Regions from separate parts of the Lentzea sp. NPDC036955 genome, predicted to be linked through region 2. Evidence: predicted binding sites of a transcription regulator. Region 2 holds the regulator's gene; the other holds the start of a gene.
The links. Region 2 encodes HspR, which represses chaperone genes until heat shock. Its sites were predicted from a motif close to ANNTTGAGTNNNNNNNACTCAANNT; they were not measured.
Positions count from the first base shown of each region.

Region 1: lon (endopeptidase La) is a predicted target of HspR. The motif match lies at 5,460-5,484, and genes of this name have one in related genera.

Region 1 covers NZ_JBVJRC010000007.1:385,120-399,940, forward strand. Annotated here, with positions in the region: gene ACZ7CF_RS25525 (ABC transporter ATP-binding protein) at 1-791, shown strand, start outside; gene ACZ7CF_RS25530 (CatB-related O-acetyltransferase) at 830-1,483, shown strand; gene ACZ7CF_RS25535 (patatin) at 1,525-3,405, shown strand; gene srmL (PheS-related mystery ligase SrmL) at 3,539-4,567, shown strand; gene ACZ7CF_RS25545 (SAM-dependent methyltransferase) at 4,540-5,337, opposite strand; gene lon (endopeptidase La) at 5,500-7,851, shown strand; gene ACZ7CF_RS25555 (AMIN-like domain-containing (lipo)protein) at 7,911-8,378, opposite strand; gene ACZ7CF_RS25560 (polysaccharide deacetylase family protein) at 8,485-9,255, opposite strand; gene ACZ7CF_RS25565 (YbhB/YbcL family Raf kinase inhibitor-like protein) at 9,342-9,869, shown strand; gene ACZ7CF_RS25570 (mycothione reductase) at 9,974-11,344, shown strand; gene ACZ7CF_RS25575 (VOC family protein) at 11,441-11,845, opposite strand; gene ACZ7CF_RS25580 (MFS transporter) at 11,900-13,087, opposite strand; gene ACZ7CF_RS25585 (FadR/GntR family transcriptional regulator) at 13,193-13,864, shown strand; gene ACZ7CF_RS25590 (epoxide hydrolase family protein) at 13,908-14,821, shown strand, end outside.
Region 2 covers NZ_JBVJRC010000004.1:378,130-392,950, reverse strand. Annotated here, with positions in the region: gene clpB (ATP-dependent chaperone ClpB) at 1-380, opposite strand, end outside; gene ACZ7CF_RS15275 (VOC family protein) at 528-911, shown strand; gene ACZ7CF_RS15270 (MDR family MFS transporter) at 809-2,479, opposite strand; gene ACZ7CF_RS15265 (serine hydroxymethyltransferase) at 2,773-3,990, opposite strand; ZMP/ZTP riboswitch at 4,005-4,089, opposite strand; gene ACZ7CF_RS15260 (FAD-binding oxidoreductase) at 4,096-5,199, opposite strand; gene ACZ7CF_RS15255 (pyridoxamine 5'-phosphate oxidase family protein) at 5,656-6,126, shown strand; gene ACZ7CF_RS15250 (TetR/AcrR family transcriptional regulator) at 6,131-6,697, opposite strand; gene ACZ7CF_RS15245 (SDR family oxidoreductase) at 6,781-7,677, shown strand; gene ACZ7CF_RS15240 (heat shock protein transcriptional repressor HspR) at 7,679-8,107, opposite strand; gene dnaJ (molecular chaperone DnaJ) at 8,114-9,274, opposite strand; gene grpE (nucleotide exchange factor GrpE) at 9,292-9,918, opposite strand; gene dnaK (molecular chaperone DnaK) at 9,915-11,783, opposite strand; gene ACZ7CF_RS15220 (DUF4097 family beta strand repeat-containing protein) at 11,972-12,808, opposite strand; gene ACZ7CF_RS15215 (hypothetical protein) at 12,892-13,446, opposite strand; gene ACZ7CF_RS15210 (TetR/AcrR family transcriptional regulator) at 13,452-14,027, opposite strand; gene ACZ7CF_RS15205 (DMT family transporter) at 14,024-14,347, opposite strand; gene ACZ7CF_RS15200 ((Fe-S)-binding protein) at 14,492-14,821, shown strand, end outside.

The DNA.
Region 1 (14,821 bases), on a different contig from region 2:
AGTTCGACGACGTCCACTTCGCCTACCCGGCCGCGGACAAGGTCTCCCTGGCCTCGCTGGAGGAGGTCGCCACCCTCGACACGCGCGGCGGTGACGCGGTCCTGCGCGGCATCTCCTTCACGGCCGCGCCGGGCTCGCTGATCGCACTGGTCGGCGCCTCGGGTGCGGGCAAGTCGACGATCGCCTCCCTGCTCCCCCGCCTGTACGACGCCGACTCCGGCGCCGTCCGGCTGTCCGGTGTGGACGTCCGCACGCTGTCGTTCGACTCGTTGCGCGAGACCGTCGGCATGGTGACGCAGGACGGCCACCTGTTCCACGAGTCGATCGGCGCCAACCTGCGCCTCGCCGCACCGGCCGCCACCGACGAGGAGCTGTGGGACGCCCTGCGCCGCGCCCGCCTCGCCGACCTGGTGTCGTCGTTGCCCGACCAGCTCGACACGGTCGTCGGCGAACGCGGCTACCGCCTGTCCGGCGGCGAGCGCCAGCGCCTCACCATCGCCCGCCTGCTGCTCGCCAAGCCCCGCGTCGTGATCCTGGACGAGGCCACCGCGCACCTGGACTCCCGCTCCGAGGCGGCCGTGCAGGAGGCACTGGTGGAAGCCCTCGCCGGCCGCACCTCGCTGGTGATCGCCCACCGCCTGTCCACCGTCCGCGCCGCCGACCAGATCCTCGTCGTCGACGCCGGCCAGGTCGTCGAACGCGGCACCCACGAGTCCCTGCTGGCCCTCGGCGGCCACTACGCCAAGCTGTACCGCACCCAGTTCAGCGAAGAGCCGATCGGAGCGCCGTGACCATCCCCTCGCCCGACAACCTCTACCCGTTGCCGGACATGCCCCGCACCGTGCTCCTCAAGCCGTTGGTCAAGAACCCGCAGATCGAGATCGGCGAGTACACCTACTACGACGACCCGCACCACGCCATGGAGTTCGAGCACCGCAACGTGCTCTACAACTTCGGCCCCGAGAAGCTGGTCATCGGCCGCTACTGCGCGCTGGCAGAAGGGGTGCGGTTCATCATGTCCGGCGCCAACCACGGCATGTCCGGCGTGTCGGCGTTCCCGTTCACGATCTTCGGCGGGGCCTGGGCGGAGAAGACGCTGGACATCGCGCTGGGGGCGCCGTCGCGCGGGGACACGGTGGTGGGCAACGACGTGTGGCTCGGGTACCGGTCGGTGGTCATGCCCGGCGTGCGGATCGGTGACGGGGCGATCGTGGCCGCCGGGTCGGTGGTGGTCGGGGACGTGCCCGCGTACGGGATCGTCGGCGGCAACCCGGCCCGGCTGCTGCGGACGCGGTACAGCGACGAGGAGGTCGCCGTGCTGCAACGGGTCGCGTGGTGGGAGTGGCCCGTGGAGAAGGTGACGGAGCACGTGCGGGTGATCATGGCGGGGACACCGGCCGAGCTGGCCGCGGTCGCGGCGGCGGAAGGCTTGCAGGACCCGCCGGCAGCACGGGACGGGACCGGTTCGGTGGCGTCTGAGTGAACATCGCTGACGGACCGTGGTGATCGCGCGACCATGGGCACATGGAGTACGACCGCTACTGCGACCTGACGATGCGCGGCGGCACGACCAGCGGAGTCGTGTACCCGCTGGCTGTCGCGTCGCTGGCACGCCACTACGAGTTCCGGCAGATCGGCGGCGCGTCGGCGGGGGCGATCGCCGCGGCGTTCGCCGCCGCCGCCGAGAAGGGGCGCGGCAGCGGCGGGTTCGAGAAGCTCGCGGGGCTGGTCGACTGGTTCGCCGGCGGCACCGGGGCGGACCGGTGGCGGCTGGCGCAGCTGTTCCAGCCGAACGCCAAGACGCGCGCGCTGTACCGGATCGTCGTCGCCACCATGCAGCAGCGGGCGACGACCGGGCGCAGTGCGGTGTCGTGCCTGTTCTTCGCGTTGCTCGGCGCGGTCGGGTTGCGGGCGAAGGCCGTGCTCGGGCTGATGGCGCTGCTGTGGCTGACCGGGCCGGTGCTGTGGTCGGCGTGGCTGGCGCCGCGGGAGTACCTGCCGTGGCTCGCGATAGCGCTCACGGTCGTGGCGGTGGCATGTGTGCCGTTGGTGTTGTGGCCGTTGCGGAACAGCTTGCCTTGGCAGGCATGGGTGTTCATGGCGGTGCCGCTGGTGCTCGGCATGGTGTTCGCCCGGCACTACGGCACGGCGGCGGTCGTGTTGCTGGTGTGGCTGGTGTTGACGCTGGCGATGGTCAGCGCGTTGATCGCCACGTACGCGTATGCGATGCAGCGGTACATGAAGAACAACGCGCGCGCCGTCCACTTCGGACTCGTGCCGGGCACGGGTGACTTCCGGCCGTCGTGGCTCGACCGGTTGGCGGGGGTGCCGAAGTCGACCGGGGTGCCGCCGCTCGCGGACTGGCTGGCGGACCGGCTCGACGAGCTCGCGGGCACCGAACGCGCGTTGACGTTCGGGGATCTGGGCGAGGTCAACCTCGTGCTGATGACCACCGACCTGTCCGAGGGGCGGCCGTACCGGTTGCCGCTCAGCGAGGAGTGGCAGTACTGCGAGGAGTGCCTGGGGTACGTGCTGCCGCGACGGGTCGTGGAGCAGCTGGACGGCGTACCGGCGGACGGCCGGTGCCCGCTGCACGAGCACATGCCGTTGCGGCAGCTGCCGGGCCGGGAGCGGTTGCCGGTGGTGGTGGCGGTGCGGATGAGCCTGTCGTTCCCCGGCCTGATCGCGGCGGTGCCGCTGTGCCGCGGCGGGAAGGTGCACTGGTTCTCCGACGGCGGGATCACCAGCAACTTCCCGATCCACTTCTTCGACGCGCTGCTGCCGCGGTGGCCCACGTTCGGGCTGAGCCTGCAGTCCTACCCCGACGGCGACACGGCCGAGGTGTGGCTGCCCGAGCAGGACGCGTCGGACAGCGGGACGCCCTACCGGCAGCTCACCTCGATGCCGGGGTTCCTGATGTCCATCCTGGACACGTTCCTCGACTGGCGGGACACGATGCAGTCGGCGCTGCCCGGCTACCGCGGCCGCATCGCGCACGTGCGCCAGGCGGAGGACGAGGGCGGCACGAACCTGTTCATGACGCCCGAGACCATCCGCACGCTGGCGTTGCGCGGGCAGAAGGCCGGCGATCTGCTGCGCGAGCGGTTCACGCAGCAGCAGAACACCGACCGCTACCGCTGGATCCGGCTGCGCATGGCGTTGCGCGAGTACCAGGAGCTCGGCGTGCAGGCCGAGGACCGTGAGGCGCTCTACGACGCCGTGCTCGCCCGGTTCGAGATCCCCGAGGCGCTGCACGAGTGGTTCCGCACCCCACCGGCGGACGGCGACCCGTACCGCGACGCGATCGAGGTCGCGCTGGACGACGTGGGCCGGCTCGCGGAGGGCGGTCCGTTCGACGGGGTACCGCCGGTGGACCCGGATCTGCGGCTGACACCGCCCGAGTGAGCGCGCTACCCTCGTGGACATGACGCGCCGATTCAGCCACCCCCGACCCGCGGCGGTGGCGCGCGCCTGAACCACCTTCCCGCCGGTCGGGGGACCTCGCACCAGCACCCCACGCCGAGAACGGGAAGAACCCATGTACCGCACCGATGAACTCGTGCGCGCCCTGAAGGTCCGCGACCTCACCGATCCCGCCCAGGGCCCGCACGCGATGCAACTGCTGATCGCCGACCTCAAGGCAGCGTTGCCGGACACGAGAGAAGTGCGCCACCATCCGCTCGTACCGGTGGAGCACAACTACGAGCACCTCGGCTATCCCGCCGACGCCATCACGCGCGATGCCCGCTACACGAGGTACGTCAGCGAGACGTGCATGTTGCGCAGCCACACGACGGCGATGATCCCGCCCGCGCTCAAGGACGCGCGGCCCGACGTCACGCTCCTGTGCCCCGGTCTGGTCTACCGCCGTGACACGGTCGACAGGCTGCACACGGGCACACCGCACCAGCTCGACCTCTGGCGCATAACGCACGGAGCCGAACCGCTCGAAGACCTGATCCACGTGGTCGTGAGCACGGTTCTCCCCGGCAAGCGCTACCGCACGATCGACGCCGAACACCCGTACACCACGCACGGCAAGCAGATCGACGTGTGGCACGACGGCCAGTGGGTGGAGATCGGCGAGTGCGGGTACGCGGCGCGGCACGTCCTCAAGGACCACCCGCACGGGCTTGCGATGGGGCTGGGCCTCGACCGGTTGGTGATGCTGCGCAAGGGCGTTCCCGACATCCGCCTGCTGCGCAACGGGGACGCGCGCATCGCGGAGCAGATGCGGGACCTGGCCGAGTACCGCCCGATCTCCCGGCACCCGGCCGCGACCAGGGACATCTCGATCGTGGCCGACGGGCACGAGGACGCCGAGACGCTCGGTGACCGGATTCGCGCGCTGGACCCGCAGGACCTGGTCGAGGAGATCGCGGTTCTCAGCGAGACACCGGCCGAGGAGCTGCCCGCGCACGTCCGGGAGCGCCTCGGTGTCCGGCCGGGGCAGAAGAACGTGCTCATCCGCGTGACGATGAGGGCGCCGGAGCGCACCCTCACCGACCGCGAGACGAACGAGCTGAGGGACCGGCTGCTTCAGCGCTTGCGGGCGACCGCGCCGTAGATGCTGATGCGGTCCTCGTAGGAGTCCGGGCGCCACTCGTTCACCGGGACGACGCCCGGCTCCAGCACGTCCATGCCGTCGAAGAAGCGGACGACCTCGGCGTGCGAGCGGACGCTGATCGCGTTGTCGGTGCTGCGGTACACCGCCATGACCTGCGCGGCCTCCTCCTGTTCCTGCGGCGAGAGGCCGTCGTGGGTGGCGTGCGTGATCGCCAGGTACGAGCCGGAGGGGAACGCGGCCATGTACTCGGCGGCGGCGCCGTACGGGTCGTCGGAGTCGGGCACGAAGTGCAGGGCCGCGATGATCAGCACCGCGACCGGCCGGTCGAAGTCGAGGACGTCGCGGGCGGCGTGCAGCACCTTCGCGGGCGCGCGCAGGTCGGCCTGCAACGCCGTGGCGTGCGGGTTGTCGGCGAGCAGCGCGGTGCTGTGGGCCACGGCGACGGGCTCGAAGTCCACGTAGACCACGCGTGCCGACGGGTTGTCCTGCTGGGCGATCTCGTGGACGTTGCCCACGGTCGGGATGCCGGAGCCCAGGTCGAGGAACTGGTCGACGCCCTCCGCGACCAGGTGGCGCACGGCCCTGCGCAGGAACGAGCGGTTGGCCCCCGCGCTGTGGGCGATGCCGGGGAAGATCTTCTCCACCTGCTTGGCGGCGGCGCGGTCGGCTTCGAAGTTGTGCGAGCCGCCCAGGTAGTAGTCGTACATCCGCGCGACGCTCGGACGCGTGACGTCGACCGTGGACGGGACCCACTTCAGCTCTTCCTTCACGCGAAGATCCTCGCTAATCGCCGCACGGGTGTCCACCGCCACACGCCCGGTCGCCCGCCGTGTCACCCGCTTCCCCGCTCGCTCACAGCGAACGGACCGGGGGAACACCACCCCGCTGAAGTTGGTTGAGCGGTACAGACTCAACTTTGGAGGGTGATGGAGATGGGCGAGACGTTGGCCCTGCCGGTGCTGCCGCTGGACGACGTTGTGGTGCTGCCCGGCATGGTGGTGCCGATCCGCATCTCCGGTGCGGAGGCCAGCGCGGAGGCCCGTGCCGCCGTGGACGCCGCCACGACGGCGGCGAACCACCAGGTTCTGCTGGTACCACGGCTGGACGGGAAGTACGCGGCGGTCGGCACACTGGCCGAGATCGAGCAGGTGGGACGCCTGCCGGGCGGTGAGCGCGCGGCGGTCGTGCGCGGTACCAAGCGCGTGCGGATCGGGACGGGGACCACGGGGCCGGGTGCGGCGCTGTGGGTGAACGCGACCGTCACCGACGAGTCGCCGGTCACCGACCGGACGCGGGAGCTGGCCCGCGAGTACCGGGCCATCGTCACGAACGTCCTGCAGACGCGGGGTGCGTGGCAGATGGTCGACTCGGTGCAGCAGATCACCGACCCGTCCGCGCTCGCCGACCTCGCCGGCTACGCGCCCTACCTCGACGAGAAGCAGAAGATCTGGCTGCTGGAGACGAGCGACGTCACCGCGCGGCTGGAGAAGCTGGTCGAGTGGGGACAGGCGCACCTGACCGAGCTCGACGTCAACGAGACGATCGCGAAGGACGTCAAGGAAGGCGTCGAGAAGCAGCAGCGGGAGTTCTTGCTGCGCCAGCAGATGGCCGCGATCCGCAAGGAGCTGGCCGAGCTCGACGGCAAGCCGGCGTCCGAGGAGGCCGACTACCGGGCCCGCGTCGAGGCCGCGAGCCTGCCGGAGAAGGTCGAGAAGGCGGCGCTCGCCGAGGTCGAGAAGATGGAGCGCACCTCGGAGCAGTCGCCGGAGGTGGGCTGGATCCGGACGTGGCTCGACACCGTCCTCGAACTGCCGTGGAACGAGCGGACCGAGGACTCGTACGACATCAAGGCCGCGCGTGAGGTGCTCGACGCCGATCACGCGGGTCTGGACGACGTGAAGCAGCGCATCACCGAGTACCTGGCCGTGCGCAAGCGCCGGGCCGATCGCGGTCTTGGTGTCGTGGGCGGTCGTCGTTCCGGTGCGGTGCTCGCGCTCGTCGGTCCCCCCGGTGTCGGCAAGACGTCGCTGGGCGAGTCCGTGGCGCGCGCCATGGGGCGGAAGTTCGTGCGGGTCGCTCTGGGCGGCGTGCGCGACGAGGCCGAGATCCGCGGTCACCGCCGCACGTACGTCGGCGCGTTGCCGGGCAGGATCGTCCGTGCGATCAGCGAGGCCGGTTCGATGAACCCGGTCGTGCTGCTCGACGAGATCGACAAGGTCGGCTCCGACTACCGCGGCGACCCGACGGCGGCGTTGCTGGAGGTGCTGGACCCGGCGCAGAACCACACGTTCCGCGACCACTACCTGGAGGTCGAGCTCGACCTCTCGGACGTGGTGTTCCTCGCGACCGCGAACGTGCTGGAGTCGATCCCGGCGCCGCTGCTCGACCGCATGGAGCTCGTGCAGCTCGACGGCTACACCGAGGACGAGAAGGTCACGATCGCCCGCGACCACCTGCTGCCGCGCCAGCTCGACCGGGCCGGTCTCACGGTGGAGGACGTCGCGATCGACGAGGCCGCCCTGCACCAGCTCGCGAGCGAGTACACGCGGGAAGCCGGTGTGCGGCAGCTGGAACGGTCCCTCGCGCGGATTCTGCGCAAGGTGACCGCGAAGGTCGCACTGGGCGAGCGGGAGCTGCCGATCGAGGTCGACCGGCCGTCGCTCAAGTCGTACCTGGGCAGCCCGAAGAACACGCCCGAGTCGGCGGAGCGGACCTCGGTGCCCGGTGTGGCAACGGGTCTGGCCGTCACGGGCGTCGGCGGTGACGTGCTGTTCATCGAGGCCTCGCTGGCCCCGAAGGACACCGGGTCGACCGGCGTCACGCTCACCGGCCAGCTCGGCGACGTGATGAAGGAGTCGGCGCAGATCGCGTTGTCCTACCTGCGTTCGCACGACGACAAGGCCGCGGCGCTGGCCGACCGGGGTGTGCACGTCCACGTCCCGGCGGGTGCGGTGCCGAAGGACGGGCCGTCCGCGGGCGTGACGATGACGACGGCGCTGGCCTCGCTGCTGTCCGGCCGCCCGGTGCGCTCGGACGTGGCGATGACCGGTGAGATCTCGCTGACCGGCCGGGTGCTGCCGATCGGCGGCGTGAAGCAGAAGCTGCTCGCCGCCCACCGCGCCGGCATCACGACCGTGCTGCTGCCCCAGCGCAACGAGCCGGACCTGGACGACGTGCCGGAGTCGGTGCGCGAGCAGCTGACCGTGCACTTCGTCTCGGACGTGTCCGAGGTGCTGCGGCACGCGCTGTCGGCGGAGACGGCCCAGGAGACCGTTGCGGCGTAACGGTCTCCGGTAGACCCCCGCGGGGGCAGCAGCGGCGACTGCTGCCCCCGCGGGGCTTTTCAGTGACCGATGTCGATGACGAGCCGGTTCGGACCCGTCAGCGTGAACACCCGGTGCCACGACGCGGCGTCGCCGTACCCGACGGCGATGCCCAGCGTGGCCTCGAAGTCACAGGTGAGCGCGACCCCGCGGACGTTCTCCAGACCGGGCGTCGGGAAGTTGCGCGACCCGGTGTAGGTCGGGTTCCCGGCGTCGTCGTGCGCGGCCGCACCGATCAGCGTGACCTCCAGGACCTCGTTCCCGGGAACGGCGACCGGCAGCCCCGACCCGCAGTTCGAAACAGCGGTGACCTCGCGGACCCGGTGCTCGGCCGGCAGGCCGGACAGGTCCAGCACCACCCGGTCGAACCCGGTGTTGCGGCCGGTCCTGATGTCGGACAGCGTCGGTGTGCTCTGCGCCGACGCCGTCGGGACGACTGTGCCGACCGCGAGCACCGCCACCAGCACCGCGGTGAGACGTGTGTTCATCTTCGGCCCCCTCTCAAGGCTCGTTCGATGACCTGAAGACGTGTGAGCCGGGCCACAGTTGCGTCGCCGCCGCGGGTGGATGTCGATGACGACCGCGGATGCGCGGTCAGGCGAGGAAGTCCTCCAGCGGCACCGGCGTCAGCCCGTCGTGCTTCGCCCGCTCCAGGAACGCGGTGAAGTCCTCCACGAACGTGGTGCGGAAGTGCATGAGCACGATGTCCCCCGGCCGCAGCCGGTCGCCCACCTGGAACTGCACCCGGCCGTCGTTGACCGCGGCGGTCCAGTTGACCAGCGCCTTGAACCCGCAGCCGGCAGCCGCCCTGCGGGTGTTCGCGTCGTAGTTGCCGAACGGCGGGCGGAACAACGTGGGCCGCTTGCCGTACTCGGCCGCGAGGAAGTCGGCGTTGCCGCAGATCTCCTGCCGCTGGAACTCGTAGCCCTTGCCCTGCAGGTTCGGGTGGTTCGTGGTGTGGCTGTGGACCGTGACGGGCATGTGCTTGAAGTAGTCCTTGTGCCCCTCGGCGTACTTGGTGTTGAGGAACAGCGACGGCCACACGCCCGCGTTCTCCATCAGCTCGCGCGCCTTCGGGTGCTGCACCGCGCCGTCGTCGATCGTGATGAACACGTACGGCTTGGCGGTTTCGATGCGCGTGACGACGGGCACCATGCCGTCGTGGACCGCCGGCGCGTGCGCCTGCACCGTGCCGTACGTGTACGGCGGCTCGAACATCCGCTTCGGCTGCTCGGTCGTGGCGGTGGTCGTCTGCGGCGCCGTCGTGAGCACCGGCCCACCCGGCTGCGCGTCGGGTTGCCGCGCACATGCGACCAACACCACGACCAGCACAAAGGCAGCACAAAGCCGCAACTTGGACATCATTTCCCCCTCCACGCGGAAGACGCCGCGCAGGCACTCATGGTTGCACGGGGATAAGGTCGAAATGATCACAAAGAGGAGGAGTTCCGATGAGCCTTGAGCGTCCAGTCGCTCCCGACCCCTACGCCCTGCTCCCCGCGGTCGGCACGTTCTCCGTCACGTCCGCGGACGTCCGCGACGGCGAACAGCTCCCCGACGCCCAGGTGTTCGAGGGCGGCAACACCTCGCCGCAGCTCTCCTGGTCCGGTTTCCCGGCCGAGACCCGCAGCTTCGTCGTCACCTGCTTCGACCCGGACGCCCCGACCCCGTCGGGTTTCTGGCACTGGGTGGCCGTCAACCTCCCGGCCTCGACCACCTCGCTGGACACCGGCGCCGGCGAGTCCGACGCCACGCTGCCCGGTGACGCGTTCCACGTCCGCTCCGACTACGGCACCCGCGCGTTCGGCGGTGCCGCCCCGCCCAAGGGCGACCACCCGCACCGCTACTTCTTCGTGGTGCACGCGGTCGACGTCGACGCCCTCGACGTGGACTCCGACGCCTCCCCCGCGGTGGTGAGCTTCAACCTCGCGTTCCACACGCTGGCGCGCGCGATCATCACGCCCACCTACCAGCACTGACCTGGTCCGGCCGTGCCCGGTGCGCCCGCGGGCGGGCCGGGCACCGTCGTGCGGCGGGCCCCGTCTCGGGAACACCGGTCCCCGAACAATGGTTGGATCGTCACGTGAGGCACTTCGACCTGGTCATCATCGGCACCGGCTCCGGCAACTCGATCCCGAACGACGCCATGGCGGACTGGCGGATCGCCATCCTCGAAAAGGGCACGTTCGGCGGCACCTGCCTGAACGTCGGCTGCATCCCGACGAAGATGTTCGTCCACACCGCCGACCAGGCCGCGGCGCCTGCCAACGCGAAGAAGCTCGGCGTGGACGCGCACCTGGACGCCGTGCACTGGCCGGAGATCCGCGACCGGATCTTCGGCCGGATCGACCCGATCTCGCAGGGCGGCCGGAACTGGCGGGCCAACGAGAACGCCAACGTCACCGTCTACGAGGGCACGGCGCGGTTCATCGACGCGCACACGATCGACACCGGCACCGGCGAGACCATCACCGCCGACCGGATCGTCATCGCGGCGGGGTCGCGGCCCACCACCCCCGACATCGCGGACCTCGACACGACCGGGTTCCACACCAGCGACACCGTCATGCGGCTGGACGAGCTGCCCGAGAGCCTCATCATCGTGGGCAGCGGGTTCATCGCCTCCGAGTTCGCGCACGTCTTCAGCAGCTTCGGCGTGCGGGTCACGGTGATCGCGCGGAGCAACCTGCTGCTGCGGCACGAGGACCTGGAGGTCGCCGAGCGGTTCACCGAGGTCGCGAAGACCAAGTGGGACGTGCGGTTGCAGCGCAAGACCACGCGCGCCGAGAAGACCGCCACCGGGGTGCGGCTGCACCTCGAAGGACCCGACGGCGAGGAGACCGTGGAGGCGCAGCAGCTCCTCGTCGCGGTCGGCCGGCAGCCCAACACCGACCTGCTCGACGCGGGCAAGGCGGTCGAGCTGCACGAGGACGGGCGGGTCAAGGTCGACGAGTTCCAGCGCACCAGCCAGCCGCACATCTTGGCGCTGGGCGACATCAGCTCGGACTACCAGCTCAAGCACGTCGCCAACCACGAGGCGAAGGTCGTGCAGCACAACCTGCTGCACCCGGACGAGCCGATCGCGAGCGACCACCGGTTCGTGCCGGCCGCGGTGTTCTCCAGCCCGCAGATCGCGAGCGTCGGGCTCACCGAGGAGCAGGCCAAGGCCCAGGGCATCCGGTACGTCACCGCGAGCCAGGCCTACGCGAGCATCGCGTACGGGTGGGCGATGGAGGACCGGACGGGCTTCGCGAAGCTGCTCGCCGACCCGGCCACCGGGCAGTTGCTCGGCGCGCACATCATCGGGCCGCAGGCCTCGACGGTGATCCAGCCGCTCATCCAGGCGATGAGCTTCGGCCTGGACGCGAAGACCATGGCGCGCGGGCAGTACTGGATCCACCCGGCGATGCCGGAGCTCGTGGAAAACGCACTCCTCAACCTACCTCTGGACTGAAGCAAGCCCTTCCAACGGCGCCGCGCCACGCCGACTCCCCTGCTGCTAACGGCATCTGCAAGTACCAGTACTTGCAGATGCCAGCAGAGCAAGGGGTTAGGACTGTTGGACGCGCACGGTGTTGCCGGCCGGGTCGCGGAACACGCAGTCACGGGCGCCCCAGGGCTGCGAGGTCGGTTCCTGCACCACGTCCGCGCCGCCCGCCTGGAGCTTGTCGAACACGCCGTCCAGGTCCGGGGTCGCGAGCGTGATGTACGCGTAGCTCCCCGCCGCCATCATCTCCGCGATCGCGGTGCGGTGGGCGTCGGTGAGGCCGTCGGCCATGGCGGGCGGTTCGAGCACGACCGACGACGCGGAACCGGCGGGTGCGACGGTGATCCAGCGGTGCGCGCCCTGACCGACGTCCAGGCGGACCTCCCAGCCGAGCAGGTCGCGGTAGAACGCGAGCGAGGCGTCCGGGTCGGTGTGCGGCAGGAACGTGGCGTGAATGGTGATGTCCATGCCGGCAACGCTATGAGCAGCGCGAACGCCGTGCTTCTCGATTCCTGACCGAAGCTAGACGTAACGGGGACGGCCGGCGACCCAGCCGAGCGCGGTCAGCGCGGCGAGCAGGACGAGCTGCAGCACCAGCGACACCGTCCACGACCCCGTGGCGTCGCGCAGCAGGCCGAACGCGAACGGCCCGGAGGCCGCGATGAGGTAGCCGAGGCTCTGGGCCATCGCCGACAGCCGCGCGGTGTCCGTCGTTGACTTCGTGCGCAGCGACATCATCAGCAGCGCCAACGGGAACATGCCCATGCCGAACCCGATCAGCACCATCCACAGGCCGGGGGCGGCGGCCGGTGCCACGAGCATCCCGAGGATTCCCGCGAACGACAGCACGCCCAGCACCAGCACCATCGGGCCCTGGCTGGAGAACCGGGCGGCGATCGGTGGCACGAACAGGCTCACCGGCACGCTCAGCAGCATCGAGACCGCGAGCAGAAGGCCGGCGGTGTTCCGGTCCACGCCGGCGTCGACGAGCATCGCGGGCAGCCAGCCCATGACGGTGTAGGCGAACAGCGACTGCAGGCCGAAGAACACGGTGATGACCCACGCGAGCGGGCTGCGCAGCAACGAGCGCTTCTCCGCCGGGGTCGCCGGCTTCACGACCGTGGCGGAGGAACCGTGCCGGGCCGCGGCGGACCAGACGAGCACCGCGCCCAGCGACAGCAGCGCCCACGAGCCGACCGCGAGGCGCCACGAGCCGAGGAGGTCCTCCAGCCGGGGCGTGAGCGCCGCGGCGAGTGCGGCACCCGCGGCGAGCGTTCCGGTGTACACGCCGGTGAGCAGGCCGACGCGGTCCGGGAACGACGCCTTCACCACCACGGGGATCAGCACGTTGGAGACCGCGATGCCCGCGCACGCGATGAAGGTGCCACCCAGCACGACCCACGGGCCGTCGACCACGCGCAGCACCAGGCCGAGCGTGAGCACCCCCAGTGACAGCCCGATCGCGCGGGCCATGCCGAGGCGGCGGCTGAGCCACGGCGCCGCGAACGCCGCGAAGCCGAAGCACAGCGCCGGAACGGCCGTCAGCGCGCTGGTCCACGCGGCGGAAACGCCGAGGGCGGCGCGGACGTCGCCGAGTACCGAGGCCAGACTGGTGACCGCTGGGCGGAGATTCGCCGCCGCGAGGGCGACCCCGACCGCGAGGAGCGTGGACCCGACCAGCGGAACGTGACGATTCTTGACGACCGTCACCCTGCGACCCCGATCGGTGGCAGTCTGTGCGGCACTAGTCGTCTGCTGGATCGTCACGCGCACCACTATCGCAGACATGGGATGTTCGGATGAAAGGATGACGCTGTGCCGTTGGCCACTACCCGACGGACGGGCCTCGTCGACCAGGTGATCGAGCAGATGAGAGGTGCGATCACCAGCGGCGAATGGCCCGTCGGGCAGCGCATCCCGCCCGAGCCCGAGCTGGTCACGGCGCTCGGGGTGGGTCGGAACACGGTTCGCGAGGCCGTGCGGGCGCTGTCGCACGCAGGCCTGCTGGAGGTGCGGCAGGGCGACGGCACGTTCGTCCGCGCCACCAGCGAGATCTCCGGCGCCGTGCGCCGGATGTGCGGAACGGAGCTGAAGGAGGTCCTCCAGGTCCGCAGGACGCTGGAGGTCGAGGGCGCACGACTGGCCGCCAAGCACCGCACCGACGCCGAGCTGGCACAGCTCACCGAGCAGCTGCGCCGGCGCGACGCGGCGATGGAGGCGCAGGAGTGGGCGGAGGTCGTCGAGCACGACACCGCGTTCCACGTGCTGCTCGTGCGGTGCTCGCACAACACGCTTCTAGCCGAGCTCTACCAGGGCTTGACCGAGGCGGTCAAAGCTTCGGTGGCGGCCTCTGTGGACACCAGCCAGCCCGGTCGTGACCAGGTGTCGCACACCGGGCTGCTGCACGCGGTCCGCGACGGCGACCAGGAGAAGGCGGCGATCGAGGCGGGCGGGTTCTTCGAGGAGCTGATCGAGAAGTTCTGCTGAACGCGGACAGCACCTGTCCGCACGAGCTCATAGCGTGGGGGCCATGGAGATCGCGCCGTTCCGACTCGAGATCCCGCAGGCCGAGGTCGACGACCTCCGCTCCCGGCTGGCGAACACCCGCTGGCCGGAGGACGACCTGCCGGGCGTCGGCTGGTCCTACGGCATCCCGCTGAGCTACCTGCGACCGCTCGCCGACTACTGGGCCGACGGGTTCGACTGGCGTGCGCAGGAGGCGCGGATCAACGCCCACCCGCAGTTCACGACGGAGATCAGCGGGCAGCGCATCCACTTCCTGCACGTCCGCTCGCAGAACCCGGACGCGCTGCCGCTGCTGCTGGTGCACGGCTGGCCCGGCTCGTTCGTCGAGTTCCTGGACGTCATCGAGCCGCTCTCGCGGGACTTCCACCTGGTCATCCCCTCCATCCCCGGCTTCGGCTGCTCCGGGCCGGTGAAGAAGCCCGGCTGGAACGTGCTGCGCATCTCGTGGGCGTTCGCGAAGCTCATGGAGGGCCTCGGCTACGACCGCTACGGCACCCAGGGCGGCGACTGGGGCTCCGGCATCGCGCAGGAGATCGGCCGCGTCTTCCCCGAGCAGGTCGTCGGCGTGCACGTGAACATGCTGCAGACCTTCCGGCCGCAGGGCGTCAACGACCTCTCACCGGAGGAGCTCGGGGCGCTGGAGTCGCTCGACCACTACCAGAAGGAGCTTTCCGGCTACATGCACCAGCAGCGCACCCGCCCGCGGACGCTGGCCTACGGCCTGACCGACTCCCCCGTCGGCCAGCTGGCGTGGATCGCCGAGAAGTTCCACGACTGGACCGACAACGACGGCACGCCCGAGAGCGCCGTCGCGCGCGACCACGTCCTCACGAACGTCTCGCTCTACTGGTTCTCCCGCACGGCCGGCAGCTCCGCCGCCCTCTACAAGGAGCAGGCCGCGTCCTGGGGCAACCAGCA
Region 2 (14,821 bases):
AGCAGGTCGGCCACCTGGCCACCGTGCTGCGCCAAGCCCACGAGCAGGTGCTCGGTGGACACGTACTCGTCGCCCATCTCGGTGGCGAGCTCCTGCGCCCGGCTGAGCACCCGCACGGCGTCGCGCGAGAACTGCGGGGCGGACACGCTCGCACCGGAGGCGCTGGGCAGCGCGCGGGAGAGCTGCTCCAGCTCCTTGCGCACCAGCGTCGGGTCGGCGCCCACCGCGGAGAGCAACGGCGCGGTCAACCCGTCCGCCTGCGCCAGCAGGGCACCGAGCAGGTGCACGGGTCCCACGTCGGGGTTCCCGTTGAGGGTCGCTGCCTGCACGGCCGCGGACACGGCCTGCTGGGTCTTGGTCGTCGGGTTGAAAGCGTCCATTCCTCCACCTCGTGGTCAGCCTGCGGCACGGACCATCATCCCGCACAACGTCAGAAAAGTTGAGCCTGTTCCGCTCAACTACGAGAACGTGACGGAGGTCGCGAAAATCGCACGTCGGTGGAGCGGGGATGGGCGAAGATCAGCACCATGACCTCAATCATCCACAACGTCACCGTCGACGCGCGCGACTCCTACGAGATCGCGTCGTGGTGGAGCAAGGTGCTCGGGCTGCCGCTGCACCCCGACGACAACCCCGGCGACGACGAGTGCCTGATCGAACTGCCGAACGGCATCCGCTACCTGTTCGTCGCCGTTCCCGAGGACAAGGCGGTCAAGAACCGGGTGCACATCTGCCTGCAGCCGGCCGACCTCTCCCGTGACGAGGAGGTCGACCGGCTGCTGGGGATCGGTGCGACGGTCTACGACGATCAGCGCAGGGCGGACGGCACCGGCTGGGTCACGATGCGCGACCCCGAGGGCAACGAGTTCTGCGTGGAACGCAGCGCAGCCGAACGTGCCGCGACCTCATGATCGCCGTCACTCGTTCGGATCAACCGCTTGTCCACACCAGGGGTTGAGTTGTCCACAATCCGCTGGTCAGTATCCACAGGTGAGGCAAGTTCGGTGGCGACCGTCTGTGCGCCAGAACCCGTTGGGGTGATCTCCGCCGTCACGTCCACGGAGTCCCGCAGCGGCTGTTCCTTGATCAGCAGCACTGCGATGACGGTGAAGACCGCGAGCCCGGCGGCGATCAGGAACAGCTCGCCCATCGCGTCGCCGTAGGAGTTGCGCACGGCCGGGGAGAGGGAGCCGCGGTCGAGCGACGTGGTGCTCACGTGGGCGGCCAGCACCGCACCGAGCACCGAGACGCCGGCCGTGCCTCCCAGCGACCGCAGGAACGTCGCCGTGGAGCTCGCCGCGCCCAGGTCGGCCATGCCCACGCCGTTCTGCACGGCCAGCACCAGGTTCTGCATGGTCAGCCCGACGCCCACGCCGACCAGCAGCAGGTAGGCGCCCATCAGCGTGAGGTTGGTGCCGTGGTCGATCGTGCCGAGCAGCGCCAGCCCGATGACCAGCGAGAACGCACCCCAGACCAGGTAGCTCTTCCACCGGCCGCTCTTCGCGATCAGCTGGCCGCTGACGGTCGAGGAGATGCTCAGCCCGAGCACCAGCGGCACCGTGAGCAGCCCCGCCTTCGTGGGCGAGAAGCCCCGCGCGATCTGGAAGTACTGCCCCATGAACACCGAGGCGCCGAACATCGCCGTGCCGACCGCGATGCCACCCAGCATCGCCAGCACGACCGTGCGGTTGCGGAACAGGTGCAGCGGGATGACCGGGGCAGAGGCCCTGCGCTCGACGAAGTAGGCGGCGGTCAGCGCGAGCACCACACCGCCGACGTAGAGGGCGCTCTCACCGGAGAACCAGGCGAAGTCCTTGCCGGCGAACGACACCCACATCAGCACCAGGCTCACCCCGCCGGTGATCAGCGTGGCGCCCAGGTAGTCGATCTTCACGTGCTGCTTCTGCACGGGCAGGTGCAGCGTCTTGTGCAGCACGGCGAGGGCCACGAGGGCCAGCGGCACGCACACGAAGAAGCACCAGCGCCAGCCGGGCCAGTCGACGAGGAACCCGCCCACCAGCGGTCCGCCGACGGTGCCCGCCGAGATCACCATGCCGGTGTAGCCGCTGTAACGGCCGCGTTCACGCGGGCTGAGCAGCGCGCCGACCACGACCTGGCCGAGCGCCTGCACACCGCCCATGCCCAGGCCCTGCACGACCCGGAACGCGATGAGCTGCTCCATGTTCTGGCTCAGGCCCGACAGCACGCTGCCGATGACGAACAGCACGATGCCCGCCTGCAGCAGCTTCTTCTTGTCGAAGAGGTCCGCGAGCTTGCCCCACAGCGGCGTGCTGGCCGTGGAGGCCAGCAGCATCGCCGTGATGACCCAGGTGTACTGGGTCTGGGTGCCCTTGAGCTCGGCCAGGATCGTCGGGAGAGCGTTCGAGACGATGGTGGAGCTGAGGATCGCGACGAGCAACGCCACCCAGATGCCGGACAGCGCTTCGAGGATCTCCCGATGCGACGAGGGCCGGTTCAAGCACACCTCCAGTAGTTAGTTGATGCCATACAACTATATCGGGAAATAGTTAGCTAGAACAACTTTCCCACGGTCTCCTGCGTCACTCCGCCAGGAGTGGAGGGCACGCGGGGCCCCCGCGTTCCCTCTGGGGGTACGCGGGGTCCCCGCGTGCCCTTCCGGGGGTTACGAAAGCTCCCCGCGTGCACTCCTGAGGGTTACGAAAGCTCCCCGCGTGCCCTCTGGGGGTACGAAAGGTCCCCGCGTGCCCTCCCAGGGGTACGAAAGGTCCCCGCGTGCACTTACGGCGGGGGTTAGAGGGAGGTGAGCAGGGCCTCGACCTCGGTGGCGATGCGTGCGAGTGCGGGCTCGTCAGCGACGGCGGTGGCGGCCCGGTCGATCCAGTCGGCGATCTGCGGCATGTGGGACGGGCGGAGGCCGCGGGTGGTGATGGCGGGGGTGCCGAGCCGGATGCCGGACGGGTCGAACGGCGTGCGGGAGTCGTACGGCACCGCGTTGTAGTTCAGCTCGATGCCCGCCCGGTCCAGTGCCCGCGCGGCGGGCTTGCCGCCGATGCCCCTGGACGTCAGGTCGATCAGGATCAGGTGGTTGTCGGTGCCACCGGAGACCAGGTCGAAGCCCCGCTCCAGCAACGCGGCCGCGAGCGCCTGTGCGTTGGCCACGACGGTGTGCGCGTACTCGCGGAACGCCGGCTGCGCCGCCTCGTGCAGGGCCACGGCGATGGCGGCGGTCGTGTGGTTGTGCGGGCCACCCTGCAGGCCGGGGAAGACAGCGCGGTCGACGGCCCTGGCGTGCTCGGCGTCGCTGAGGATCATGGCGCCACGCGGGCCGCGGAGCGTCTTGTGCGTGGTCGTGGTGATCACCGGGGCGTGGCCGACCGGGGACGGGTGGGCGCCGCCCGCGACGAGACCCGCGATGTGCGCGATGTCGGCGACCAGGACGGCGTCGACCTCGGCTGCGATGGCGGCGAACGCCGGGAAGTCGATCGTGCGCGGGATGGCCGTGCCACCGCAGAAGATCACCTTCGGGCGTTCGGCTAGCGCGAGGGACCGGACCTGGTCCAGGTCGACGACGCCGGTGTCCTTGCGCACGTCGTACTGCACCGCGTGGAACCACCTGCCGGTCGCGGACACGTTCCAGCCGTGGGTCAGGTGGCCGCCCATCGGCAGCGACATGCCCATCACCGTGTCGCCCGGCGACAGGAACGCGAGGTACACCGCGAGGTTCGCGGGCGCGCCGGACAGCGGCTGGACGTTGGCGTGGTCCACGCCGAACAGGGCCTTCGCGCGGTCGATCGCGAGCTGTTCGACCTGGTCGACGACCTGCTGGCCCTCGTAGTACCGCTTGCCGGGATACCCCTCGGAGTACTTGTTCGTCAGCACCGAGCCCGTTGCCTCAAGCACGGCGGCGGACACGTCGTTCTCCGACGCGATCATGCGCAGCCTGCGGGACTGGCGGGCGGACTCGGCCTCGATCAGTGCGGCGATCTCGGGATCGACCTGGGAGAGCACGGCTCAGCTCCACACCGGTGCACCCAGGCGTTCGGTGCGCTCGGCAGTCGCTTCCCGGTGGTCGGTTCCACCCTCGGCACGCCAGTCGCTTTCGACGTGCCGAGCCTAGTCCAGCGTGAACGGGTCGTACTTGATCCGGTCGAGCGGAGTTCCGGCGACCAGCATGCGGGACACCGTCGACCTGATCATCGCCGGGCTGCCGCAGACCAGGACGTCGCGTTCCTCCCACGCGCCGTAGCGGGTGACCACGTCGGCCAGGGTGCCCTGCTCGACACCGCGGACGCCGGGGTCCGACTCCAGCACCGGCACGACCGTGAGCCACGGGTTCGTGGTCGCGATGCGCTGCAGGTTGTCCAGGTCGTAGAGGTCCTCGCGGGTGCGGCCGCCGTAGAACAGGTGCACGCGCGGGTTGTCGCCCCACTGCGCCATCTCGTCGATGATCGCGTGCATCGGCGCGACGCCCGTGCCACCGGCCACCATCAGGATGTCCGACCCGGACGTGCGGTCGACCGAGAGGCGTCCCATCGGCGGTCCGATGCGCCACGTGTCGCCAGCCTGCGTGTGGCCGACCACCGAGCGCGACACCCAGCCGCCGTCGACGGACCGGATGTGGAACTCGATGATGCCGTCCTCGCGCGGCGCGTTCGCCGGCGTGTAGTAGCGCCACAGCCGCTTGCGCTGCGGCGTCTCGACGGACACGTACTGCCCGGCGCGGTAGTTGACCGGGTGGTCGGGCTGCAGCCGCACGACCGCCAGGTCCCACGACACGCGCTGGTGCTCCAGCACCGTCGCGTGCCAGTACGCGGGCCCGTTGTCGGCGTCGGCCGCCTCCTGCATCGCGCGGGCCATCAGCGTGTACGCCTCGGCCCAGGCCATCTCGACCTTCGGCGTCCAGGCGGCACCGGCGAACTTCTTCACCGCCGACAGCAGTGCCGTGCCGACCGCCTCGTAGTGGACGTTGATGACACCGAACTTGCGGTGGTCGCGGCCCAGCTGGCGGAGGAAGGGGATCAGGTCGTCCGGGCGGTCGACCATCTGCACCACGTGCACCAGGGCGCGCAGCAGACGGCTCCGCTGCACCTCCATGTTGGCGGGGAACATCTCGCGTGTGGCGGGCGAGAGCGAGAAGAGCATCCCGTAGAAGAACTTCGCCACTTCTTCGGAATGCGGCTCCACCACCGCGAAGCTCTCCCGGATCATCCGCACCATCGCGGTGACGCCAGGCGGGGGTTCACGGTGTGGCGGGGTAGGGATGGGGCTCAGCACAGCGTTCGCAGTCATGGTCCGCGCGCAGTCTCCACGTTCTTCGTCCTGGCACCGGTGAGGCGCCGTGCTCGTCAAACATCCGTCCCCCGACGGGGTGGACACTAACCTCTGTTCTGGCCTTCCGACTCCTTGATGCCACCTTCGAGCGAAGCATGACTACGGTACGCAACTGCTTGTTACCGCAACAGTGTGAATCTGAGGGTCCCTCCGTACCGAGTTGCGCGCTTGCGTGCAACGGTGTGGCGCGTGTCCTTGCCTGAATTGACTGGAACCACCTCACCCAACCGTGTCGAACATCCCGGCTCCCGCGGCGAGCACTTCCTCCAATGTGCCCTGGAGACCTCCGATCGCGCCACACGCTTCTACTCGGACCAGGTACTGGACCACCTCAACCCCGCGATGGCCGAGTTCGTCGGCCGGATGGAGATGGCGTTCATCTCGACCTCCGACGCCGACGGCGAATGCGACTCGACGCTGCGCGCCGGACCCGCGGGCTTCATCCGGGTGGTCGACCCGAGGACCGTCGCGTACCCCGAGTACCGCGGCAACGGCGTCATGGCCTCGCTCGGCAACATCATGGAGAACCCGCACGTCGGCATGCTGATGGTGGACTTCACCGAGGACCTGATCGGCCTGCACGTCAACGGCAGGGCCCGCATCGCGCCGCGCGAGGAGTTCCCCACCGAGGACCGCAAGGTGGAGCGCTGGGTCGTCGTGCAGGTGCAGGAGGCCTACGTCCACTGCCGCAAGCACATCCCCCGCATGGTGCCGGTGGACCGCATCCGCGACTGGGGCACCGACGACGCGAAGCGCAAGGGCGGCGACTACTTCGGGGTGAAGGCCGGCAAGGGGTCTGGCGAGGAGTCGTGAGCGGCTAGCCGAGCGTCGCGGCCGCGGTCCGCACCTCGGCGACCGACCGCCGGACGACGTCGGACCAGTCCCCGGTGGTCGTCACCCACGTGCCGTACGCGCGTTCGAAGGCGAGCACGCCGAGCTCGGCGGCCACCGCTGCCGCCAGCTCGGCGACGCCGCGGCGTTCGAGCGCGTCCTTCATGGCCACGCCGAACCCGACCATCTTCAGCGCCGACCGCTCACGCAGTTCCAGGTGGTCCTCGATCACCGCCTGCCGCTGCGGGCCGTGCGCCCGGTGCTCGTCGGTGAACCAGGTGCCGACCGCGACCAGCGCCGCCTCGACCGCGGCCAGCGGTTCCGCCTGCTCCGGCGCGCCGGCGATGCCGGTGGTGAGCACCTCGGCGAGCTGGTCCTGACCGCCGAACAGCACCTCGCGCTTGTCCCGGAAGTGCCGGAAGAACGTGCTCTTGGTGAGCCCGGCGCGTTCGGCGATCTGCGCGACCGCGGTGTTGTCGTACCCCTGCTCGCCGAACAGGTCGAGTGCGGCGCGCACCAACCGCTCCCGTGCGTCCGGCTCCCATCGACCCATGACCCCATCCTAAGTGATGCGACTAAGTCCCATCACTCTGCTACGGTTGATGAGACCAAGTCCCATCACCTTGAGGAAGTGCGATGAAGGTTTTCGTCACGGGCGCCAGCGGTCACGTCGGTTCGGCGCTGGTCCCGGAGCTGCTGGGAGCCGGGCACGAGGTCGTCGGCCTGGCCCGGTCCGACATGTCCGCCGCCAGGCTGGAGGCCTGGGGCGCCCGGGTCCGGCGCGGTGACCTCGACGACATGGACGGGCTGCGCAAGGCCGCGGCCGAGGCGGACGCGGTGGTCCACCTGGCGTTCAAGCACGAGGAGATGTTCGCCGGCGACTACGCGGGTGCCTCCGGAGCCGACCTGGCGGTGGTCAAGGCGTTCCTCGACGAGCTCTCCGGCACCGGCAAGGCCCTGATCGGCACCAGTGGCACGCTGTCATACGCCGGGCTGGGCCGCACCGCGACGGAGGAGGAGCGGGTCGCCGACAGCGACACCCGCGGTGCCGCCCGCAACGCGATCGTCGACGCCGCAGACGTGCGCGGTTCGGTGGTCGTGCTGCCGCCCACCGTGCACAGCCCGCTCGACACGGCCGGGTTCATCCCGATCCTGGTCAGGACCGCGCGGGAGAAGGGCGTGTCCGGCTACCCCGGTGACGGCACGAACCGCTGGTCCGCGGCGCACACCCTGGACGCGGCGCGGCTGTACCGGCTGGCAGCGGAGAAGGCACCCGCCGGCTCCGTGCTGCACGCGGTGGCCGAGGAGGCCGTGCCGATGCGCACCATCGCCGAGGCGATCGGGCGCAAGCTCGGCCTGCCGGTCGAGAGCATTCCCGCGGAACGAGCGCAGGAGCACTTCGGGCCGTTGGCGTTCATGGTGACGCGGGACGCACCGACGTCCAGCGCGCGCACGAGGACGCTGCTGGGGTGGGAACCGCAGGAACCCGGCCTCCTGGCGGACCTGGAGACCGGGTTCTACTTCGAGCGGTGAGCTACTTGCGCGGCTTGGGCTTCCACACCACGAGCGCCGTCTCCTGCCGCACCGGGACCAGGTCCCTGCGGTAGGAGGCGTGCACCGCGGCCGCCGCGGAGTCGGCGGCGGCCAGTGCCTGGGCCAGCTCCTGGGACAGCTCGGTCACGCGCGCGCGCAGGGCGTCGACCTGGTGCTCCAGGTCGATGATGCGCTTGATGCCGGCGAGGTTCACGCCCTCCTCCTGGGAGAGGCGCTGGACCTCGCGCAGCAGCACGATGTCGCGCATCGAGTAGCGGCGGCCGCCGCCGGAGGTGCGGCCCGGCGACACGAGGCCCATCCGGTCGTAGGACCGCAGGGTCTGCGCGTGCAGGCCGGAGAGCTGTGCTGCCACCGAGATGACGAAGAACGGCGTGTCCTCGTCGGTCCCCGGCGGGAACGGAAAACTCACCGGAACTCACCGCCCTTCCAGCAGCGCGTTCAGCTCACCTCGCGGGTCGTGCTCCTTGGTCACGTCCGCGTAGCCCTCCAGGGCCGTGCGCGCCTCGGAGGACAGGTTGTTCGGGACGGCGACCTCCAGCGTGATCAGCAGATCGCCCTGGCTGCCGTCCTTGCGGGTGATGCCCTTGCCGCGCGCCCTCAGCACGCGCCCGGAAGCGGTGCCGGCCGGCACCTTCAAGGTCACCTTGCCGTCCAGCGTCGGCACGGTCAACGTCGTGCCCAGCGCCAGCTCGGGGAACGTCATCGGCGCGGTCAGCGTCAGGTCGTTGCCCTGGCGGCCGAACACGCTGTGCGGGTTGACGTGCACGCGGACGAACAGGTCGCCCGACGGTCCGCCGTTGCGCCCCGGTTCGCCCTGCCCCGCCAGGCGGATCCGCTGGCCGTCGTCGACCCCCGAGGGAATCCGGACGGTCAGCGTGCGGGTGCGGGTGCTGACGCCGTCGCCACCGCACTCGACGCACGGGTCGTCGATGATCCGGCCGGTGCCGCGGCAGTCGCGGCATGGCTCGCTGAACGCGAACGCGCCCTGCGACCGCGTGACCAGGCCGGAACCCGAGCAGGTCGCGCAGGTGTGCGGCGTCGTGCCGGGCTTGGCGCCGGAGCCGCCGCAGGTCGTGCACGCGGCCGGTGAGGACAGCCGCAGTGGCACCTGCGCGCCCCTCACCGCCTCGGTGAAGTCGAGCCGGACGTCGGTCTCTACGTCCTCGCCGCGACGGGGACGCGTGGCCGAGGCCGCACCGCCGCCACCGCGCCGGTTGAACAGGCCGCCGAGCAGGTCGCCCAGGCCACCGCCACCGGTGCCCTGCGCCGCCCGACCGAACAGGTCGTTGACGTCGAAGCCGCCGGCACCGCCGAAGCCGCCGGGGAAGCCCCCTCCGCCCGCGAACAGGCGACGAGCCTCGTCGTACTGCTTGCGCTTCGCCGCGTCGGACAGCACCCCGTAGGCCTCGGAGACGGCCTTGAAGCGGGCCTCCGCCTTGGCGTCGCCGGGGTTGGCGTCGGGGTGCAGCTCACGGGCGAGCTTGCGGTACGACTTCTTGATCTCGTCCGCCGAGGCGTCGGAGGAGACGCCCAGTTCGCGGTAGAAGTCCTTCTCGATCCAGTCCCTAGCACTCACCGGACGTCTCCCTCCCTTCAGCTCTCTTCAGCGGGTGCTGCCGGCTCGTGGTCCGTCACGGCGACGAGCGCCGGGCGGACGAGCTTCTCGCCGAACCGGTAGCCGCGCCGCAGCACGGCGGTGACGGTCGGGCCCTCGACGTCCGGGGACGTGCTGTGCTGCACGGCCTCGTGCACCGACGGGTCGAACGCCTCGCCCTCGTGCGCGAACGGCTCCAGGCCGGTCTTCTGCAGCGTGGACACGAGCTTGTCCGCCACCGCCTTGAACGCGCCGGTCAGGTCGCCGTGAGCGGCGGCCCGTTCGACGTCGTCCAGCAGCGGCAGGAGCTCGGCGGCCACGGACGCCTTCGCGTTGTTGATCACCGCTTCCCGGTCGCGTTCCACCCGCTTGCGGTAGTTCGCGTACTCGGCGGTGAGCCGCTGCAGGTCCGCGGTGCGCTCGTCGAGCTGGGCCTTCAGCTCGACGGCGGCGTCGTCCACGAACTCGGCGGCGACCACGGTCTCGTCGGTCTCCTGGGCTGTGCCCTCCTCCGCCGGAGCGGCCGGCGCGCGGACCTCGCCCGTTTCGGGGTCGATCCGGCGCCGGTCGTTCACGACGAGGGGAGGCTGCTGCTCGTCAGGAGCTGCGTGCCTCGGCTCGGTCACTTCTTCTCGTCCTCGTCCACGATCTCGGCGTCGACGACGTCGTCGTCCTTGTCGGACTTGGCCTGGCCGGCACCGGCCGCACCGGCGCCCGCACCGGGGGCCTCGGCACCCGCCGCGCCCGGCGCGTTGGCGTAGATCGCCTGGCCGATGGCCTGCGACTCGGTCGCGAGCTTCTCCACCGCGGCCTTGATGGCGTTGATGTCGGTGCCCTTGAGCGCCTCGTTCGCCTCGGCGACGGCGGCGTTGACCTTGTCCTTGATCTCCGCCGGGAGCTTGTCGTCGTTCTCCTTGACGACCTTCTCCGTCTGGTAGACCAGCGTCTCGGCCTGGTTGCGGACCTCGACCTCCTCGCGGCGGCGCTTGTCCTCCTCCGCGTGGGCCTCCGCGTCCTTGACCATGCGGTCGATGTCGTCCTTCGGCAGCGCGGAGCCACCGGTGATCGTCATCGACTGCTCCTTGCCGGTGCCCAGGTCCTTCGCCGACACGTGGACGATGCCGTTCGCGTCGATGTCGAAGGTGACCTCGATCTGCGGCACGCCGCGCGGGGCCGGGGGCAGACCGGTCAGCTCGAACATGCCGAGCTTCTTGTTCTGCGACGCGATCTCGCGCTCGCCCTGGAAGACCTGGATCTGCACGGACGGCTGGTTGTCGTCCGCCGTCGTGAAGGTCTCGGACCGCTTGGTCGGGATCGTGGTGTTGCGCTCGATCAGCTTGGTCATGATGCCGCCCTTGGTCTCGATGCCGAGGGACAGCGGGGTGACGTCGAGCAGCAGGACGTCCTTGACCTCGCCCTTGAGGACACCGGCCTGCAGGGCGGCGCCGACGGCGACGACCTCGTCCGGGTTCACGCCCTTGTTGGGCTCGCGGCCGCCGGTCAGCTCCTTGACGAGCTCCGCGACGGCGGGCATGCGGGTCGAGCCACCGACGAGCACGACGTGGTCGATGTCGCCAACGGAGACGCCAGCGTCCTTGATCACGTTGTTGAACGGCGCGCGGGTGCGCTCGAGCAGGTCGGACGTGATGCGCTGGAACTCGGCGCGCGACAGCGTCTCGTCGAGGAACAGCGGGTTCTTGTCCGCGTCGACCGTGATGTAGGGCAGGTTGATGGACGCCTGCGCCGAGCTGGACAGCTCGATCTTGGCCTTCTCAGCGGCCTCGCGGATCCGCTGCAGGGCCATCTTGTCCTTGGTCAGGTCGATGCCGTTGGCCTGCTTGAAGCGCTCGACCAGCCAGTCGACGACGCGCTGGTCCCAGTCGTCGCCACCGAGGTGGTTGTCACCGGAGGTCGCGCGGACCTCGACGACGCCGTCGCCGAGCTCGAGCAGCGAGACGTCGAACGTGCCGCCACCGAGGTCGAAGACCAGGATGGTCTGCTCCTTCTCGCCCTTGTCGAGGCCGTACGCCAGAGCGGCGGAGGTCGGCTCGTTGACGATGCGGAGCACGTTGAGACCCGCGATCTGGCCGGCCTCCTTGGTGGCCTGCCGCTGCGCGTCCTCGAAGTAGGCCGGGACGGTGATGACCGCGTCGGTGATCTCCTCGCCCAGGTACGCCTCGGCGTCGCGCTTGAGCTTCATGAGCACGCGCGCGCTGATCTCCTGCGAGGTGTACTTCTTGCCGTCGACCTCGTCGGTCTTCCAGTCGGTGCCGATGTGGCGCTTGACCGAGCGGATGGTGCGGTCGACGTTGGTGACGGCCTGGTTCTTCGCGGGCTGACCCACGAGGACCTCGCCGTTCTTGGCGAAAGCGACGATGGACGGGGTCGTCCTCGAGCCCTCCGAGTTGGCGATGACCGTCGGCTCACCGCCCTCGAGAACGGCGACGACGGAGTTGGTCGTCCCCAAGTCGATGCCGACTGCACGCGCCATTGGAGTTCCTTCCGCTAGTACTTGTTGAGCGTTGCTGGCTCAAGTTTGCCACCTTGCTCAACCTTGAGCCTACCCGACTCAAGCTTTCTGACTGGCACAACGGCCGGGAAGCTCCCGTTGTTCCCTCAGAACGCCACGAGGGCCACCCCTTGTGGAGTGGCCCTCGACACAGTCCCCCTCGGACGGACTCAGATGGCGAGCACCCGGACCTCGCCGGAACCGGTGGTGAGGTTGAGCTCGAGCGGTGCGTCCGGTGCGGTCGCGACCTGGATGTCGCGGTCACCGCTGCCCGACACCCCGGTGATCCGGTACGGACCGCCCGGCACCCGGACGTCCACGTCACCGGAGCCGGAGTTGACCCGCACCGACCGCGGCTCCGCCATGATCAGCTCGACCCGTCCCGAGCTGGCGTCGGCGATCACCTCGCCGCTCAGGGACGAGCCGTCGATGTCACCGGACCTCGTGACGGCGAGCAGCTTGCCCTTCACCGTGTTCAGCTCGATGTGCCCGGACCCGAGGTCCGCGGTCACGGTGCCGCCGACCCTGGTGGCCCGGAAGTTGCCGGACCCGGTGTTCACCTTGACGTCCCCCGAGATGTCCAGGGTGGTGATGTCCCCGGAGCCGGTCGCGTACTCGACGGACGCGAGACCCTCGACGACCGCGTCGCCCGAGCCCACGTCGCCGACGACCCTGATGCCGGCGGCGGGCACGAGCACCTCGTAGTTGGCCTCGCAGTTGTCGCCGCAGGTGTCCAGCACCAGCGTGTCGCCCTCGACCCGGTGCGTGGTGCCCCCCGGCTTGTTGTTCTTGGCGTGCTCCACCCTGCGGTGGACCTTCGTCCCGGTCAGGCCCTCCTGGTACCTGATCGTCACGTCACCCGACCCGTTGCGCGCACGCACCGACGTGAACGTTTCCGAGACGACGTAGTCATCGGAGAACTCGTACTTCACGATGCGGATGCCACAGCCCGTCAGCGCCGTGAGCACCGTCCCCGCCACCAACGCCACCAGCGCTGCCCTCATCATGGGCACAAAAGTAGAGGCGGCCGGGGTCGGGCCACACGGCAGTCAGCCCCCGGAGGCGGGGTGGGGTTCTCCCTACCCCGCGCCTAGACCAGGTCTTCGAGCACCGCGCGCAGGGCCGGTGCGGTCCGCGCCGGGTCGTTGAGGAACCGCGACGACGCCAGCACGTGCGCGGGCGCGATCCGCTCCCAGAGCAGGCCCTCGACCGGCACCTCGGCGATGTGCAGCTCCACGCTCTGCGCCCACCGCCCGATCCGCGACTCGATGCCGCGCAGCACGTCGCCGATCGGCAGCGCGGCCGGGCTCTGCACCCGGTGCAGCTCCTGGATGCCGGGCTTGAGCGCGAGCACCGCCGTCCGGCTGGCGGGCCGGGTCAGCAACGCCTCCGCGTCCTCGGGCACGGCCGGTTCGGCACCGCGGGTGCACGCGTCCAGCGCGTCGGCCCACCAGCCAGGCCACTCGGCGGTCACGGCGGCGCGGTCGACCCCGGCCGGCACGTGCACCGGCAGCGACGGTTCCAGTCCCGGCACGTGCGGTTCGACGTCCACCGACAACGCCAGGCCGTCGCGCACGTAGAGCGCGGTCAGCAGCCCGAGGCTCACCCCGTGGCTGATGCCGGACACCTCTCGCGCGAACCTCATGCCGCTCATTCTCCCCGTGCGGCGGGGCTGGAACCGTCGCGACCGCGGATCAAGAAGGACACGATTGGCTCCAGCTCGTCCACGTCCGGGGCGACGTCGGCGATCAGTCCCTGGATGAGCAGGCCGTCGATCGCGGCGAGGAACGCGCGGAACGCCACGGGGTCCGCGGGCGCGGCCACCTCGGCGGCCAGGTCGAGCCAGCGGCGAGCGGCGGGCTTGAGCTCCGGTCGCCGCCCGGCCAGCAGGTACAGCTCGTACTCGGCGAGCGTGCGCGCCCGGTGCTCGTCGACCGCCCTGGCCAGGCTGCGCGCGATCTCCCGCGGCGTGCCGACGGCGATGATCTTCAGGACCTCGTCGCACATCGCCTCGGCCGACCACAGCAGCGTGGCGGTCAGCAGGTCGTCGAGCGTCGCGAAGTAGTAGGTCGGCGCCGTGGTCGGCACGCCGGCCTCGCGGGCCACGCTGCGGTGCGTCACCCCGGCGACGCCCTCGCGTTCGATGACCCGCAACGTGGCTTCGACGATGGCGCGCCGCTTCTTCTCGCCGCGCGCCTTGCGCCCGTCGACTGCCGTCGCGCTCAGTGCGTCCTCCCGAGCTCCAGGGTCACCACGCCCCCGATGATCAGGGCCAGCCCGACGACCATCGTGGGGTTGAGCGCCTCGCCGAGGAACCGCCAGCCGATGAGCGCCACGGCGGCGACACCGATCGCGGACCACACGGCGTAGGCGACGCCCACGGGCATACCCAACTTCAACGCGCGCGAGAGCGCTGTGAAGGCGATCGTGTAGCCGGCGACGACGATCACCGAAGGCCACAGTTTGGTGAATCCCTCGGAGACCTTCAGGGAGACGGTGGCGGCGATCTCCGCGACGATCGCCGCGGCCAGGTACAGGTACAACACGGCGACCTCCGGATGCCTCGCAGAACTATCTGAACAAGTGTTCCACAAGTTTTCGATCACATTCCGGGTACTTGACCGGTACGTGACGAGACACCGGCCACGTCCAAGTGGTTACTCAGCGGTAACCTGGCCTAGACTCCCGCCATGACCCTCCAGCTGGTTCTCGGACTCGTCGCCGTAGTGGTGAGCGTCGTCGCCTGGGGCGTGTTCGTCGCCGGCGTCTGGAAGATGATCAAGATCATCCGGCTCGGCCAGCCGGACGGCACCCGCACGGGACCGTTCTGGCCGCGCCTGAAGACGATGGTCGTCGAGTTCGTCGCGCACACCAGGATGGCGAAGTTCCGCTCGGTCGCCCCGTGGCACTGGATGGTGATGTGGGGCTTCCTCATCGGCTCCGCGGTGCTGTTCGAGGCCTACGGCGAGGTGTTCGACCCGCACTTCCACTGGCCGGTCATCGGCACGTGGTCGATCTGG